Regions from separate parts of the Shewanella baltica genome, predicted to be linked through region 3. Evidence: predicted binding sites of a transcription regulator. Region 3 holds the regulator's gene; each other region holds the start of a gene.

Region 1 (4,343 bases), 1.8 Mb from region 3:
AGTTAACCTCTACAAAACAGGTTAAAACGCTACATTCGCCACCTATCGCAACACATAAGGAACATTAAAAACACTATATTAACAGCAACTGCTTTGACGCAATATCCATGTAGTTTAGTTTCATTATCGAAAATACCGGTTCTGCAATAGGGCTAATTTGCTTATCAATGTAGTATTGGTAATCAATTGGTGACGTTCTGTACAGTAAGGGTTCCGGTCCATTTACAGTAATCAGGTAGTCAATTTGCGCCCCACGCTTGCCAAAAGAGACATCACCTGTTAAGCCGCATAGTTGTTGGGCGACTTTAACATGTGGTGAAGATTTAGCCGTGTAATCTTCAATATTGCGCCGCATGCGTTTACGAAATACCAAATCATTATCCAACTGACCATCAAGCAGTTTTTCAAACACGCTGGCTAAATAAACACTGATATCCCTTTGGTTAAACATTCGCTCATAGAGTGACTCTTGGAGTTTGCGCGCTAAGGGGCTCCAATCACTACGCACTTGTTCCATACCTTTAAAGGTGAGCTCAAGTTCATCGCTCGCATTGCGCCACGCGCCAACATAACGTTTTTTACTGCCTTCTAATGAGCCTCTTAAGGTTGGCATAAAGAACTGCTCGTAATGCCGCTCAAACTGTAACTCGAGAAAACTCTCAACTTGGTGTTCAGCACAGATCTTAGCCTGCCACTTAGCATTGATATCCTGCGCTAGTGTTTTACCTAAAGCGTTAATGTCAGAAAGATCAGGCTCGCTGCCAAGCCAGACAAAGGTCGAATCCGTATCGCCGTAAATCACTTGATAGCCCATCTCCTCTATCCATGCGCGGGTTTGTTTCATGATTTGATGGCCGCGCATCGTGATCGAACTTGCCAACTTAGCATCATGGAACACGCAGCCTTGAGAGCCTAAAACCCCATACAGCGAGTTCATGATAATTTTTATCGCTTGGGATAACGGCGCATTGTGCTCACGCTTGGCCTTTTCGCGCTGCTCAGATAAGGTTTGAATTAGCTTAGGTAAAATAGGCTGTTGCCGACTGAAACGGCCGCCAAGAAACCCCGCAACACATTCAGAGTCAGGCATCTGCAAACCTTCAATCAATCCCTTAGGATCGATCAAAAAGGTGCGAATAATGGAGGGATACAGACTTTTAAAATCGAACACTAAGATGTGTTTATAAAGACCCGGCACAGAATCCATCACGTAGCCGCCAGGACTTTCAATGCCCTGACTCACAGGCTCTGCTGGAGCGACATAACCCGCGCGATGTAAATGTGGTAAATACAAATGATTAAACGCCGCCACCGAAGCCCCTACCCGCCCGAGTTCTAAACCTGTCAGTTCAGCACGCGCGAGGGCAAAATCCCACAATTGAGTGTGAGTAAAAATATCCCATACTAGACGGCTATCGGTAAGATTATAATGGGCTAAGGCTTGTTTATCGGTCTTAAACAGCTGGTCAATTTCTTCAACGCGGTTATCCACGTTATGAATGGCCTTGCCTTCACCTAATAGTTGCCGCGACACAAATTCCAACGAAAAACGCTCAAAGCGATAAAAAGCGGCCTTGAGCCAATCGATACCATCGAGTACCACACGGCCCGGTAAGACTAAGGTTTCTGGGCGAAACTTATTGTCAACTTTCCAATCGAGCTTAGCACCGCCGCGGCCAATGGTGAGCGGAATACGATGTAATAATGCGCGGCGTGACAATAGCGCGAGATCGAAACTCACCAATGACCAACCGATAATAAAGTCAGGATCAAACTCATGGAACCACGCGATTAATCGATGGATCAGCGCAGCTTCATCGGCTACCCATTCAATATATTCGGGGGAGTTTGATTCAGCTTCGCCCACCATAATCACTTTTTCATAAGTCTGCTTGAGGCTGCCTTGCCCCACGTCTCGGCCACTGTCTTGACCATATAGCGCGACCGAATAGAGTAAGCCCTCAAAGCTGCATTCAAAATCCAGTGAGATACAGCGTAAATTCACCGCCGTTAAAGGGGCAATACTCTTAGCCCGCTCGGCGATAAACACGGGCAGCGAGTTAGCCTCAAGACTGTCGCTAGTCGGCGCGAGGAGACTACTCGTCGCAGATAAACGCCCTAAAAACGCCACATCAAGCGCCACAAACCGCTCGATTAAATAACGCTGTTCGGGCCGAATATCGGCTTCAAATAAAGGGATGTCGGCATCTTTCGCGATGCGCTGTAAGGTACGTAAGCTGTTGCTGGATTTTGCATAAACACCACTGACCGCGCCGCCTTTAAAGCTTTTGAGCGCTAACGGCACAAATCGCAATACTTGACCCGGCGTTTGTAACTGTAAAGCCGCCACATCCGTTTGATGACAAAAACAAATGTGTTCAGTGCCTTGAACTTCCACCAACACAGGGCCTTGAGCGGTCGCCAGATAATACTGCAACACTAAACTCCCATGACGATGAATCGTATGGCGTGTTAAGACTCGACCTTGTACACTAACGGCCGCTGTTGCCTCAGGCTTCATCGCATTGGTTCCCAAATCGCGTAGCTAGTCAATTTAGATGGTTCCTCAATTTAAATGCCGCTAAATGGCAGAAAAGTTTCTTAGGCTATGCAATCACTGTTATTATGTACAGCATTAATTCGATAAAGTAGTGACGCATGTTACCTGACAATGTAAAAACCCAGATCCGCGCCATCTATAAGGATATCGCTACCGCCTTGCCTCATTTTAGGCCGCGCCGCGAACAAAACTATATGGTGGCGGAAATCTCTAAGACCCTCGCCGGCGACTATGACAAAGATAGACGCATCATAGTGGTCGAAGCAGGGACTGGTATCGGTAAATCATTGTCTTATATTCTCGGTACCATTCCACTGGCATTAGCGAGCAAGAAAAAAGTCTGTATCGCCACCGCGACCGTCGCCCTGCAAGAACAATTACTGCATAAAGACTTGCCCTTCTTCCTTGAGCAATCCGGTTTAAATTTCCGCTTTGGCCTAGTCAAAGGTCGACAACGTTATGTATGTCTATCGAAACTGGCGATGCTCATCGGTGACGACAACAGTACACAAATGGCCATGTGGCAGACTAAGCCTGACAATAGCCAAGTGGCTATGATGCATGGCCTGTTAAAAGACTATAACGAAGGTCGCTGGAACGGTGAAATCGATACCTTAGCCGTGCCGCTGCCCGATCACCTGTGGCAACAAATCGCCTGCGACAAACACAGCTGCCATCGCCAAGTCGCCAGCCACAGAAATTGCCCGTTCCATAAGGCCCGTGAAGATGTCGATACCTGGGACGTGCTCATCGCCAACCACAGCTTGTTATTTGCCGATTTAGAATTAGGTGGCGGCGTGATTTTGCCCGATCCAGAAGACGTGTTTTATGTTATCGACGAGGCACATCACTTACCGATTGTGGCGCGGGATTTCTCCAGTGCACAGGCCACGCTGAGGGGCGCCTGCGACTGGCTCGAAAAAATTGGCAAAACCTGCGCTAAGTTACAAAACCAAATAAAGAGCAACAACATCATTGCCCCCGCGCAGGCGATGCAGGATCACTTAGGCGATCTTATCGCCCAGCTCAATCAAGTGGCTCACTATTGCGATACCCAGACAAAGCACTTTGCCAATCCTGAAAACCGTCTGCGTTTTGAGCACGGCAAACTGCCGGACTCATTACTCATTCTGGCTGAAAACCTTGCTGTGACCTCTAATCTTGCCCTCAAGCAGTTTAATAAAATGCTATCACTGCTGGCCGAAGCGATTAAAGATGGCGACATTCCTAAACATCAATCCGAAGCACTATTAGCCGAAACCGGATTTATGCTGCAAAGGCTCGAGAATCTACAAAAATTGTGGAAGATGATGGCCAAGGAAGATAAACATAAAGGTGCCCCTATGGCGCGCTGGGTCGAGCTCATCACAGGTAAACAAGTGGATTATCTGTTTAGCGCCTCGCCTATCGAAGTTGGCTTTATGCTGGAATCCATGCTGTGGCAGAAAGCCGCGGGCGTAGTTTTATGTAGCGCCACGCTGCGCGCACTCAATAACTTCGACCATTTTGTGCATCAAGTCGGTTTATCACTCAACGATGGCAGCCGTTATTTAGCCTTACAATCGCCCTTCGATTATCCCAATAACGCGACACTTTATTTACCCAAAATGCGCACTGAGCCGACGGACGATGCCTATACGGCTGAACTTGCGGAGCAAATCGTCACTCTGATTGAAGGAGAAATGGCTACCTTAGTGTTATTCGCCTCCTACTGGCAGATGGAAAAAGTGGTTGAATTACTTAAAGGTAAACTCACCACTGAGCTGCTTATTCAAGGCAATGC
Region 2 (4,343 bases), 210 kb from region 3:
TCAGAACCTGTCTGTTGGCTATTGCCGCCTTAATCGGCCTGTTGTTTGCCCTCAATGAGATTTACGACTTTAACAGTTACTACTTTCCGCTTTACGGCTCAGGATTGGTACTCGGTGTAGGCATGTTTGGCGTAGCCGAACGCAGGCGTCATCAACATAAATTGAAAGAACAGCAAAGCACCCAAGAAATTAGTACCTTAGCGGCTATGGTTGAGCGAGAACGCATTGCCCGCGATCTACACGACATCATGGGCCACAGCTTGTCTTCGATTGCGCTTAAGGCATAACTGGCCGAAAAACTGCTGGCAAAACAAGAATACCAACTGGCCACAATCCAGCTTAATGAACTCGGCCAAATTGCCCGTGAGAGCCTCAGCCAAATTCGTCACACCGTATCTGACTACAAACATAAGGGTCTCGCGGATAGCGTGACGCAACTGTGTAAACTATTGAGGGAAAAAGGAGTCAGTGTCGAGCTGACAGGCAATATCCCTAAACTGCCCGCCAGAATGGAGAGCCAGCTGGGATTAATTGTCACTGAACTAGTGAATAATATTTTACGCCATAGCGGCGCAAGCCAATGTATTATCGACTTTATTCAGCAAGCAGATAGGCTAGTCGTTGAGGTCAAAGATAATGGCACAAGTAAACCTATCGCTGAAGGCAATGGCCTCACGGGGATACGCGAACGTCTTGACAGCTTAGGCGGCAGCTTGAGCTATAATCTCGAACAGGGATATGCATTTACCGTCAGTTTACCTTTGCAGGGAGCAACAGATTAATGAAGATTTTATTGGCGGAAGACCAAGCCATGGTGCGAGGCGCGCTTGCCGCACTCCTCACGCTTGCGGGAGGATTTAATATCACCCAAGCGAGTGACGGCGACGAGGCCCTAAGCCTACTCAAACAGCAAAGCTTTGATCTCTTGCTAACCGACATCGAAATGCCCGGCCGCACAGGCCTTGAGCTGGCAGCTTGGTTAAAGGATCAACATAGTCAAACTAAGGTAGTGGTCATCACCACCTTCGGCCGCGCGGGCTATATCAAACGTGCTATCGAAGCTGGAGTCGGCGGTTTTCTACTAAAAGATGCGCCCTCAGAAACCTTAGTCAACGCGATTCAACAAGTTATGGCGGGTAAACGGGTTATCGATCCTGAACTTGCCATGATGGCAATTGGTGACGTTGACCCACTCAACGATAAAGAGCGCCGCGCCCTACGCCTCGCCAGTGAAGGCAAATCCACCGCCGACATCGCCGAAGGCACAGTGCGTAACTACCTCTCCGAAGCCATAGCTAAACTCAATGCCAGCAACCGAATCGACGCAGCACGCATCGCCAAACAAAAGGGCTGGCTATAAACACGCTCACGGTTAACCACTCTTTCGTTCATATCGACAATTTCTGCGGCCTTAGCCGAAACCTAAGGACCGCAAACTGACGTTAGTTATGCTGGCAAATAAGTCCCTCATTCTGCTTGAGATTGCCTTACGCTTATTCTCTGTTAATATATGTATAAATTCACAGTGATTGAGTGCTAACGACTTGCAGCAATTGGATCTTGTTCCGATCACCGACCTCAAAGGCGTCGCCAAAAAGGTCGCGGAGAAACTCGCAAAGCTCGGCATCACAACAGTACAAGATCTGCTGTTTCACTTACCCCTGCGCTACGAAGACAGAACCCAAATCTATCCGATTGCCGCCCTCATGCCCGGCAGTTACGGCACCATAGAAGCTGAAATCCAATCGACGCAAATCATTCAAGGCCGCAAGCGTATGCTGGTCTGCAATGTGCGCGACGATACGGGCAGCTTGAGCCTGCGCTTTTTTAACTTCTCTATCGCCCAGCGTAATGCCATGCAAAACGGTTTGATGATCCGCGCCTACGGTGAAGTGCGCCGTGGCGGCCATCAAGCTGAGATAGTGCATCCAGAATATAAAGTCGTGTATCCCGGTGAAGATGTTCATCTGAGTGATACCCTAACGCCGATTTATCCCACAACTGAGGGATTAAAACAGGCAAGTTGGCTCAAGCTGACCGAGCAAGCTTTGGTATTACTGGAAGATGGCGGCTTAACTGAGCTGCTGCCACCGCAGTTGCAACCAAACAACATCAGCCTTAAACAAGCGTTGCAAACGCTGCATCGACCTCCTGCGGGGATCTCACAGTTTGATTTAGAGTTAGGCCAACACCCAGCCCAGCAGCGACTCGTGCAGGAAGAATTACTCGCCCATAATCTCAGCATGTTACGCCTAAGACAGCGCAGTAATTTAGACGCTGCCGTCACCATGCAGGCCACGGGGCAGTTGCTCAATCCCTTCCTTGCCGCTTTGCCTTTTAAGCCCACAGGCGCCCAGCAAAGAGTGGTGGCCGATATAGGCAAAGATTTAGAACAACCGCACCCTATGATGCGCTTAGTGCAAGGGGATGTAGGTTCAGGTAAAACCTTAGTCGCGGCGATGGCAGCTCTTCAAGCGATTGAAAACGGCTATCAAGTTGCCATGATGGCACCGACTGAACTATTGGCCGAGCAACATGCAACTAACTTTGCCGCTTGGTTTGAGCCACTCGGACTTAAGGTCGGTTGGCTGGCGGGTAAACTCAAAGGTAAGGTCAGAGCGCAATCCCTTGCGGATATTGAATCCGGCGCCGCCCAGATGGTGATTGGTACCCATGCCATCTTCCAACAGCATGTGGTCTTTAACAAACTTGCGTTAATTATCATAGATGAGCAGCACAGATTCGGCGTACACCAACGCTTAGGTCTGCGGGAAAAAGGCGTGAGCCAAGGTTTCCACCCGCATCAATTGATCATGACGGCAACGCCGATCCCGCGCACGCTAGCGATGACAGCCTATGCGGATCTCGACACATCAATTATCGATGAACTGCCGCCGGGACGGACACCCGTGACCACAGTGGCGATTGCCGATTCTCGCCGCAACGAAGTGCTTGAACGGGTGCGTAACGCCGTCATCACAGATAAACGTCAGGCCTATTGGGTGTGCACTCTGATTGAAGAATCCGAAGTGCTCGAATGCCAAGCCGCCGAAGACACCGCCGAAGAACTGCGTCTCGCCCTGCCCGAGCTCAATATCGGTCTCGTGCATGGCAGATTGAAGAGTGCCGAAAAACAGCAAATTATGGCCGATTTTAAGGCGGGCATAATTCATTTACTGGTGGCGACAACCGTGATTGAAGTAGGCGTTGATGTGCCTAATTCCAGCCTGATGATCATTGAAAACCCTGAACGTTTAGGTTTGGCACAACTACACCAACTGCGCGGACGAGTCGGTCGAGGCGCCATCGCAAGCCATTGTGTGTTACTCTACAAGGCGCCACTGAGCCATACCGCCACCCAAAGACTGAGTGTACTCAGGCAAAGTAATGACGGTTTCATCATAGCGCAGAAAGATTTAGAAATTCGTGGCCCAGGTGAAGTGCTTGGCACTAAGCAAACGGGACTGGCCGAGCTGAAAATTGCCGATCTGGTGCGCGATCAAGCTTTGATCCCGCATATTCAAAAACTGGCAAATCATGTGATGGCGCAGGCCCCCGAAAAAGTCGATGCGATTATCTTACGTTGGCTCGGGCACAAGCAGCACTATGTGCAGGCTTAGGCAGTAAAGGGTAAAGGCCGAGGAGTGACATCTGCCTCGATACTCAAAATAAATTGTTTATGTTCAGCTAAGCGCTATAGACAAGCGCATGGAAACTTGCAAAATGAACCAGCGGTATTCCAATAGTCCGCTCTTGCACTTTAATGTTAGCTGCATGTATTCACCAAGTTACCTTGACACTCAAGCGAAGGATGTAAAATGCAAGTTAATCAAGATGATAGAATAACACCTCAAGAGACTTCTTCTAGCAGTAATCGCTTTGCGCTTTTTGCGATAGTGCTCGTCGTGCTACTTTCTGCCGGAGGATATTATTACTACAGCGGTGACTCAGATTCACCTAAACTCATCCCTAACGCGCCAATTGTATTGCCTGAAACACCGCCATCTAAGCCAATGACGCTCGAAAGTGCGCCAGAGCCAGAAACCACTGAGACGACGCCTGCTGTTACAGAAACAAACACCAACAGCACAGAAACCCCTGCGGTAACTGAGCCGGAAGTTATTGCTGAACCTGTACCCGCGCTGGCTGAAAGTGATGCATTCGTACAACAAAAAGCCCTCGCCATTATCGATAACAATGTGCTGGGTTCTGCATTAGTGCAGCAAGATCTCGCGCGCCAATTTGTGGTGTTTGTCGATAACTTAGCTCAGGGCGAATTGACCCGTAAAGTGAGTCCACTCAAAGGCCCAGAGAAGCATTTCTCGGTTTCTGAAATCACCAAC
Region 3 (4,343 bases):
AACGCTGGGCGAGTAGATGACTCTCAGACTCAAGTTCTGAGCGCTCCATCTTAGGCCTGTTCGCTAACAGATTGAAAATAATGGCATAGCGTTGCAGAGTCTCGCTTACTGAACTGGCTAACAATAATAGTTGGCTAGTGTGCTCAGGCACGACGGTTAAGGTATCAGTCTCAACCACTAACCCTTGTTCAATGAAGAAATCCAGCACTTGATTGACATAGGCAGGTACATCCTTAATGCCCATGAAGAGTTCGGCTTTCAGCAGTGGATAAAAATCGGCAACGATTGACACCACTTGCTGACGCGGGATCTGCTCATTATGCGTTAAACAACTCGCAATTAATGACGGTACAATAAATAAGTGGATGATATTGTTACGATAGTAAGTCATGGACACAGCCTGACTCGCCTCGATAGACACGATTTCACCTAAAGGATCGGCACAAACAACAAACTTATTCAGCTCTAAACCTTGCTGCACTAAATGCTTACCATCACCTTCGGCAACCGAAGTATAAGTAGTGTAAGGCACTTTTTTGAGTAGGGTCAGATACAGATCAAGCTGACGTTCCAGCAGACTGCGCTCTAAGGCATTTTGATCTGTGGCCAGCAACACTAAACTCGTCAAGGTCACCGAACTCGCCGCCGCCGCATCGTTAATATTCGTCATCACTCGATTTGCCAGCACGTTTACCGCTGGCGTTAACCAGCTTGGTTTTTGCTCAGGATCATCGGCCAACTCAGTACGCCAGTTTGGCGCGCGCTCATTTAAGAAGTTTTGCAGAGTAATCGGCTCGCCAAAGTTCACATAACCTTGGCCGAAATTACCAAGTTTGCGAATCGCACCAAACACCTGCCACACAGATTCTTTTTTCTTTTTCTTACCACTTAACTCTTTATGGTAAGTCGCCACTTCCATCACATGGTCATAGCCTAAATACACAGGCACTAGTGTGACTGGACGCTCGATACCGCGCAGCACGCTGTTCATCGTCATAGCAATCATGCCGGTTTTTGGCGCCAATAGACGACCGGTACGTGAGCGGCCGCCTTCGGAGAAATATTCCACCGAATAACCTTTCGCAAACAGTTGATCTAAATACTCACGGAATACTGCGGTATACAGCTTGTTGCCATTAAAACTACGGCGGATAAAGAAGGCACCACCGCGACGGAACATAGGTCCAGCGGGCCAGAAGTTGAGGTTAATACCGGCTGCAATGTGCGGCGGAACCATGCCTTGATAATACAAAATATACGATAACAGCAGGTAATCCATGTGGCTGCGATGGCAAGGCACATAGACAATCTCGTGGCCATCATGGTGCAACTGGCGAACTTGCTCGGCGCCTTTAATGTTGATCCCGCTGTAAAGCTTGTTCCACAACCAAGTTAAGAAACGCTCAGCAATACGCACTAAGCTATCTGAGTAATCTGCAGCGATTTCATCAAGGTACTCAATAGCCGTCTCGCGCGCTTGGGTCTCAGAAATCTTTTTGTTGGCCGCTTCTTCTTGAATCGCTTTACGCAACGACTCAGATTTGAGCAGCGAATGAAACAGTGCTTGGCGATTTGGCAGCACAGGCCCTGTCATCACCTTACGTTGACGACGGAAATGCACCCGCGCGACCCGCGCTAATTTATGGGCAATCCCCATGTCAGTGCCGTGTTCGTCTGCCATGTATCGCAGGGATACCGCATTTGAAAACTGTACGAAATTATGTCGACCTAAAAACAAAATCATCAAGCACTTGCGCAGCCAAGTCGGGTTTTCCCGCTCAAACACAGCCGCCTTCATAGTGTCGTCTTCTTTCCCTGGCGTGCGGCCCCAATACAGGCTCACAGGCACCAGTTGAATGTCTAATTCAGGGCGTTCCTTATGCACGGCCAACAAACGCATAAAGCATTCGAGGAAAGGCTCGTTACCGGCACGCTCGCCAAACAGCGGCTTACGCCCTTGAAGGCAGACAACCCGAGGCGCAATCACACCATTTGCCACTAAAGGCTCATAGGGGCTCGGTAGTCCTAACTTAGCCGTTATTTCGCTCAGAGCAGCGATGTCACTCAGCGATTCCGTTTTCATCACATAAGCAAGGGGTCTGGAGGCATCCAGATTAAGATCGGCAAAGGGATCCTGAGGCACAACAATAGTGTGCACTAAGTGTTTTTGGATCCAGCGTAATGATTTCAACCAAAGAGAGTCGTGTTTAGGCATTATTCTTATGCAATTAAGTACGTTTACTAGCCCGGTAGAATACCAGACTATGGGTAATATTCGCTAATTCTCTCCAACATAGCTAAAAAGTGGTTAATACTTGCGCTGCAAATAATACTGTATATACTAACAGTAACTGTATAGAAAAACAGGAAACACCATGAGACCTTTGACGCCACGCCAAGCTGAAATTTTAGAGCTAATTAAACGAAATATTGCCGATACTGGCATGCCACCCACTCGGGCAGAAATCGCGACCCGTTTAGGTTTTAAGAGCGCCAATGCGGCTGAAGAGCATCTTAAAGCGTTGGCGAAAAAGGGCTGCATTGAGATCATGCCAGGCACATCGCGGGGCATTCGTCTGACTGCGGAAGTCGAAGAAGTAACTGAAACAGGTTTACCGCTTATCGGTCAAGTAGCCGCTGGCGAACCTATTCTCGCCCAAGAACATGTTGAACAGTACTACCAAGTCGACCCCAGCATGTTCCATCCCGCCGCCGATTTTTTACTGCGGGTTAAAGGCGACAGCATGAAGAATATTGGCATTCTCGAAGGAGATTTGCTGGCAGTTCATAAAGTACAACAAGCTAGAAATGGTCAAGTGGTTGTCGCTAGAGTCGACGACGATGTCACTGTTAAACGTTTCGAAAAAAAAGGTAATGTGGTCTATCTACACGCCGAAAATGAAGACTATTCACCGATTAAAGTGGATTTAGGCTATCAAAGTTTAACAATTGAAGGACTCGCCGTCGGTGTGATCCGTAATGGAGATTGGCTATGAACAAACTACTTGGCAATGCACCCCGCCATCCGGGCTTGTGGCTCGATGAAGTACGTGATGCCGACTATGACTGGCACCATGCACCTATCGCCTGCATGCCAACTAAGACTCAAGGTCGCCAAGAATTAATCCATCTGAGCGCGCAACTCGCCCAGTTAAGCCAACAGGGCCGTTGGTTAGTGCTCATCAACCCGCCGAGTATTGGCTACAAACAAATGCTCGCCAACGCTGGCGTGCGTATGGATAGAGTCTTGCTGGTGCACGCGAAAGATGAAGTGGAAACCCTGTGGGCGATGGAAAAAGCCTTAACAAGTGGTACGTCCAGTGCGGTTATTACTTGGACCCAATCATTGGATGCACGCGATAATCGTCGCCTGCAAATTGTCGCTAAAAGTGCCCGCGCCATGGGCATAGTGCTAGAAGACGTAAACAGTCACTTACATGGCGACGTACGCATTGAGCAAGGTAGCCTCTTCGGCCAACAATCTTTTTTTAGCGCTGTGCATTAAATATTCATTTAATTTTTTACCTTGAAAGCCGCCTCGCCTATGAATGTGAGGCTTTTTTTTGGCAATTTTTCAGACAATTAGATAAATAAGTGATCTTGATCAATATTTAAACAGCAAGTATGGTTGGTTTAGTCGGCGATGATATATCGCCGCACGTGGCAAATAAATCGAGCCGTTATCGCGTTCAAAATGCCACTAAAAATAGAGAACAGATTTATTTCAGTCGTATGTGCCAGCGTGGCTAATACCAGCAGTAATAATACTTAATTAAAAGTAACAGCCGCCAACGCACGTTGAAGTCAAAAAAGCTTTTTTGGGAACTGAAGAGTTTGCATAGAGTTGAGACTTACTGTGTTGCTCTTCTTTGTAGTTGCTATTCGCAATTGGCAGAGGAGAAGTCTTGTGAAGCAATTGTTGTATTGTTTACTCGTGGTGTTATTCGCACCACCGTTGGCCGCCGCGGACATGCGGTTCAACATGACCCCTGGCGTAACCGAGATCAGTGGCAAGGTTTATCACTTGCACATGACCATCTTGTATATCTGCTGCGCCATTGGCCTTGTGGTCTTTGGCGTGATGATTTACGCCATGATCAACCACAGAAAATCCAAAGGCGCTGTCGCGTCCCACTTTCACGAAAGCACTAAAGTTGAAATCGCTTGGACGATTCTGCCATTTATCATTTTGATCTTAATGGCGATTCCTGCGACAAAAACCTTAATTGCGATGGAAGATCCCAGCGACGCCGATCTGACCGTTAAAGTCACGGGTTCCCAATGGAAATGGCATTACAGCTATTTCGATCAAGACATTGATTTTTACAGCATACTCGCAACCC
Region 4 (4,343 bases), 3.2 Mb from region 3:
AGATATGTTTGTCGAGATGCAATACAGCCTAGAAACCGCGCAACAGGTCGGCAGGCTAAAGTATTGGCTAACGTCAGAATATGAACACAACGGCATTCGCATGGATGGTGAGCACATACTGGATAAGCTCATCAGCTTAAACCGAGGCGATACCTTAAGATAAAGGTTAATTTTAAGGGCTAATTAAGTTAACGCTGACATTATAAACCTGCTCCTCATCTATTGAGTGATTTTGGCAAGTTTCAACGACCTATTTCCGTATGAGTAAACCGTTTTGGTTTACTCTTTTTTTTACCAAAATTTAGGGCTATTTCCAGCTATTGTTTAATGGTCGGAAATGCCCCTAAAACCAATTATACTCGTGCCTATCAAACCTCAGCAGCCACTTTGCGTGTTCGACTCCGAGTCCCTGAACTCGCACTCGACTTTTTCGCACTGCTACTTGTCGTTGTACTTGTTTTAGCGGTACTTGCCGTGCCAGTGCGTTTTGTCGAGCTAGAGGCTTTGCGGTAAGGCGACTTGCGATAACCGGATTTATTCCCAGCCGTTTTACGATAACCTTGGCCTTTTAAGCCATTAAGCGCGGTGGGCAGTTGTGCTCCTGCATTGTGAATAAGCGTGGACAAGGTGCCTAGCAGCGGTAGCATAAAGGCTTGATAGGAGGTTTCTTTATGGCAAATACCGTTCAAGCTTGCTTCCCAAAGGGCTGTCATGTCAGGCGTTGTTGCACTCGCGGGTAAGCTGTTAATTAATCCCTTACCCACATCCGTCGAAACGATAGATTTACCTAAGCGTTGTAAAAAACCGCGTTTAAACAGTAATTCAATAATGCCTGCACGGGTGGCTTCAGTACCTAAGCCATCGGTTTCTTTGAGAATTTTACGGATCTCAGGGTCGGTTACGTAACGGCTTATCCCCGTCATAGCACCAAGTAAAGTGGCATCGGTAAAGGCTTTTGGTGGCTGAGTATTTTTCTCCAGCAACTCGCCTCGAGTACAATGCAAAGCCTGCCCTAGTTTCAGAGGCGGTAATTGGCCGATAAACTCGTCATTCTCCTCATCGTCCTTGCCCGCGCTTTCTTCCATCGACTTGTTGCCACTCGCCTTACTGCCATTTGGCTCTTGGCGGGCAAAGAGTTGCTTCCAGCCAAGAGATTTATCCTGACGCGCCTTGGTATTAAATAAGCCGCCCTCAATTGTCACTTGTACTGTGGTTTCACTGTAACAATAGGCCGGATAAAACTGGGCTAAGTACTGGCGGGCAACATGAAGATATAACTGCCTCTCACGCTGACTTAAGCTGGATAAGTTAGCCGTTTTCTCGGTAGGAACGATGGCGTGGTGGGCATCCACTTTTTTATCATCCCATGCCTTAGATTTAAGCCGTGGATCGGGGGCATCGGCGCCTTGCAGTAACTCAGCGGCACCGCTGCTAATCGCCTTAAGAACCGACGGCGCTAGGCTATGTTGCTCGACGGGCAAATAACGGCTGTCGGAACGGGGATAGGTAATGAGTTTATGGCGTTCATACAAACTCTGGCAGGTATCAAGCACATCCTTAGCACTCATGCCAAACCGTTTTGCCGCATCAATCTGCAACGCGGATAAGCTGTAGGGCAATGGCGGATTCTGTTTCTTGTCCTTAGCCACTAATTGAGTCACTAAGGCAGGTTTATCACTGATGCGACTCACCACATTTTGCGCTAACCCTCTGGCTAGTACTCGCCCTTCTTCGTCCATGTACGGCTGACAAGCTTCGCTGGGTTGCCACTTAGCGCTGAAGGTTTCCTGCTTTTCAGTCGCCAAATGCGCTAGCACTTCATAGAAAGGTTTAGATTGAAAATTGGCAATCTCTTCATCACGGCGCACCACTAGCCCGAGTAAAGGCGTTTGCACTCGCCCGACGGACAATACGCCTTGATAACCAACCTTTTTACCTTGGATGGTATAAGCGCGCGTCATATTCATGCCGTAGAGCCAATCGGCACGACTACGGGCTAAGGCCGATGTGGACAAAGGAATAAATTCGCGATTACTGCGCAGCTGCGTTAGCGCCCGTTTTACGGCTTGTGGGTTTAAGTCGCTGATCAGTAAACGCTGAGTTTGATGTAACTTGTCACCCCTCACGCCAAGATAGGCAATCACTTCATCCACGAGTAACTGCCCTTCACGGTCGGGATCGCCCGCATTGACCAGCATGTTGGCTTGTTTGACTAATCGTTTTAGCACTGTGAGTTGACTGCGAGTTGCGGCCTTAGGTTTTAGTTGCCACTTGTCTGGAACTATTGGCAAGTGCTCGAATTTCCACGACTTAAATTCGGGATTATAGGCATCAGGTTCTGCTTGTTCGAGCAAGTGACCGACACACCAAGACACGCAATCGCCATTGGCGGCTTCGATAAATCCATCGCCTTTTTTATGGGGTTTAGGCAATACATCGGCAATGGCCCGCCCTAGGCTAGGTTTTTCTGCGATATAGAGGATCATACAAACACCAAGCACTGGATATAATTACAGTATAATTTAGCCCAAACGCCCGTTGAGTGCAAATTTCTGTGACAAACCGAGCTTAAATACCAACGATCAAGTGTAAATTCAATTGCGAATAGTTCTCAACAACTACTAGAATGCACTAAATTTTAGAGGAGTGGCTATGAGACAGTTTGCAATAAATGCGCGGCAGGCGATGACAATCAGTCCGGCATTGATACTAAGATTTAATCAGTTACTGCTATTTCATAGCCTGATGTTACTTGCGATAAGCATGCTCACCAGCACTTGGCTGGGACAAATGAAAATCATCAACATGCCTTTAGCTTGGGGATTCATGCTAGTAATGCCCATTGCGGTGAGCTTATCGCTACTGCTAAAACATCAAGTCACCCGCCATAGCTTAAGCAGCTTATTCGGGGTGTGGATGCTGCTGTGGATATGGGGATAAACACGACAAAACCTATGGCTGAAAAGATCAGCAGCCTCGCATGCGGATGTCGAGAACAAACACTCATAGATGTTCCCCCTCGCCCAATCGCGATACCTTTCCCAAGTGGCGGTTAACGCTCCATAAAAAAGCCATAAAAAAAGCCAATGACATTATCACTGGCTTTTTATCCGCCTAACGTTTCACCTTATGGGTGACAGACGTTATGCAGTTCTAAGTTAGTACCTATATCTTTGTTACGATCCGCTTTAGCATCGTCATTACGCAGTTGCGTCAAGTGATCTAAATACGCTTGATCTACATCGTTAGTGATGTAATGACCATCAAAAACAGAGGTTTCGAAACGCTTAATCGCTGGATTTTCCATTCTTACCGCTTCGATTAAATCAGGTAAGTCTTGGAAAATAATGCCATCGGCACCAATTAACTTAGCGATTTCATCGGCATCACGGCCATGGGCGATCAACTCGTTTGACGTTGGCATGTCGATACCGTACACGTTCGGGAAACGAATTTCCGGCGCGGCAGAGGCAAAGTACACTTTCTTGGCACCCGCTTCACGGGCCATTTCGATGATTTGCTCAGACGTCGTACCGCGAACGATAGAGTCGTCCACCAACAAGACATTTTTGCCTTTGAATTCAGTGTTAATCGCATTCAACTTGCGACGCACTGACTTCTTACGTTCCTGTTGACCCGGCATGATAAAAGTACGGCCAATATAACGGTTTTTCACAAAACCTTGGCGGTACGGTAAGTCCATGCAACGGGCAATTTCCAGCGCGATATCGCAAGAAGTTTCAGGAATAGGAATCACCACGTCGATGTCGTGATCGTACCATTCTTTCTTAATCTTCTCGCCAAGCTTAGCGCCCATGTTTACGCGACTGGCATAAACAGACACTTTATCGATAGTCGAATCTGGACGGGCAAAATAAACGAATTCGAAGATACAAGGTGCGTAGCTAGGTTCTGCAGCACATTGACGGGTATACAGCTGACCATCAATTGACACGTAAATCGCTTCACCTGGCGCCACATCACGCATCACTTCAAAACCGACGGCATCGAGTGCCACGCTTTCAGAAGCGACCATGTATTCAGTACCCGTTGGCGTTTCGTGCTTACCTAACACCAGAGGGCGAATACCAAATGGGTCACGGAATGCGACTAAGCCTTGGCCGATTATAATAGCCACAACCGCGTAGGCACCACGAGCTTGCTGGTGTACGTTAGCGACCGCATCGAACACTTCTTCCGACGTCAGGGTCAAGCTAGTGGTTTTTTGCAGTTCGTCGGCCAACAGGTTAAGCAACACTTCAGAATCCGAAGTGGTGTTCACATGGCGACGTTTTTTGATCAGCCCTTCGGCTAATTCGACTGTATTGGTTAAGTTGCCGTTG

The links. The regulator LexA, encoded in region 3, represses DNA repair genes until DNA is damaged. The targets are predictions, from matches to a motif close to TACTGTATNNNNATACAGTA.
Region 1: the regulator LexA is predicted to act here: its motif matches at 2,616-2,635, upstream of dinG (ATP-dependent DNA helicase DinG).
Region 2: the regulator LexA is predicted to act here: its motif matches at 1,509-1,528, upstream of recG (ATP-dependent DNA helicase RecG).
Region 4: the regulator LexA is predicted to act here: its motif matches at 2,499-2,518, upstream of DYH48_RS06325 (DNA topoisomerase III).

What each region holds. Positions count from the first base shown of each region.
Region 1 is NZ_UGYM01000002.1:2,854,729-2,859,071, forward strand. It holds gene DYH48_RS13035 (DNA polymerase II) at 74-2,521, opposite strand; gene dinG (ATP-dependent DNA helicase DinG) at 2,659-4,343, shown strand, end outside.
Region 2 is NZ_UGYM01000002.1:4,398,248-4,402,590, forward strand. It holds partial or broken gene DYH48_RS19630 (sensor histidine kinase) at 1-782, shown strand, start outside; gene DYH48_RS19635 (response regulator transcription factor) at 782-1,360, shown strand; gene recG (ATP-dependent DNA helicase RecG) at 1,545-3,620, shown strand; gene DYH48_RS19645 (DUF3014 domain-containing protein) at 3,819-4,343, shown strand, end outside.
Region 3 is NZ_UGYM01000002.1:4,612,894-4,617,236, forward strand. It holds gene plsB (glycerol-3-phosphate 1-O-acyltransferase PlsB) at 1-2,215, opposite strand, end outside; gene lexA (transcriptional repressor LexA) at 2,376-2,996, shown strand; gene DYH48_RS20645 (cell division inhibitor SulA) at 2,993-3,505, shown strand; gene coxB (cytochrome c oxidase subunit II) at 3,908-4,343, shown strand, end outside.
Region 4 is NZ_UGYM01000002.1:1,400,880-1,405,222, reverse strand. It holds gene DYH48_RS06330 (alpha/beta fold hydrolase) at 1-163, shown strand, start outside; gene DYH48_RS06325 (DNA topoisomerase III) at 369-2,486, opposite strand; gene DYH48_RS06320 (hypothetical protein) at 2,653-2,940, shown strand; gene purF (amidophosphoribosyltransferase) at 3,128-4,343, opposite strand, start outside.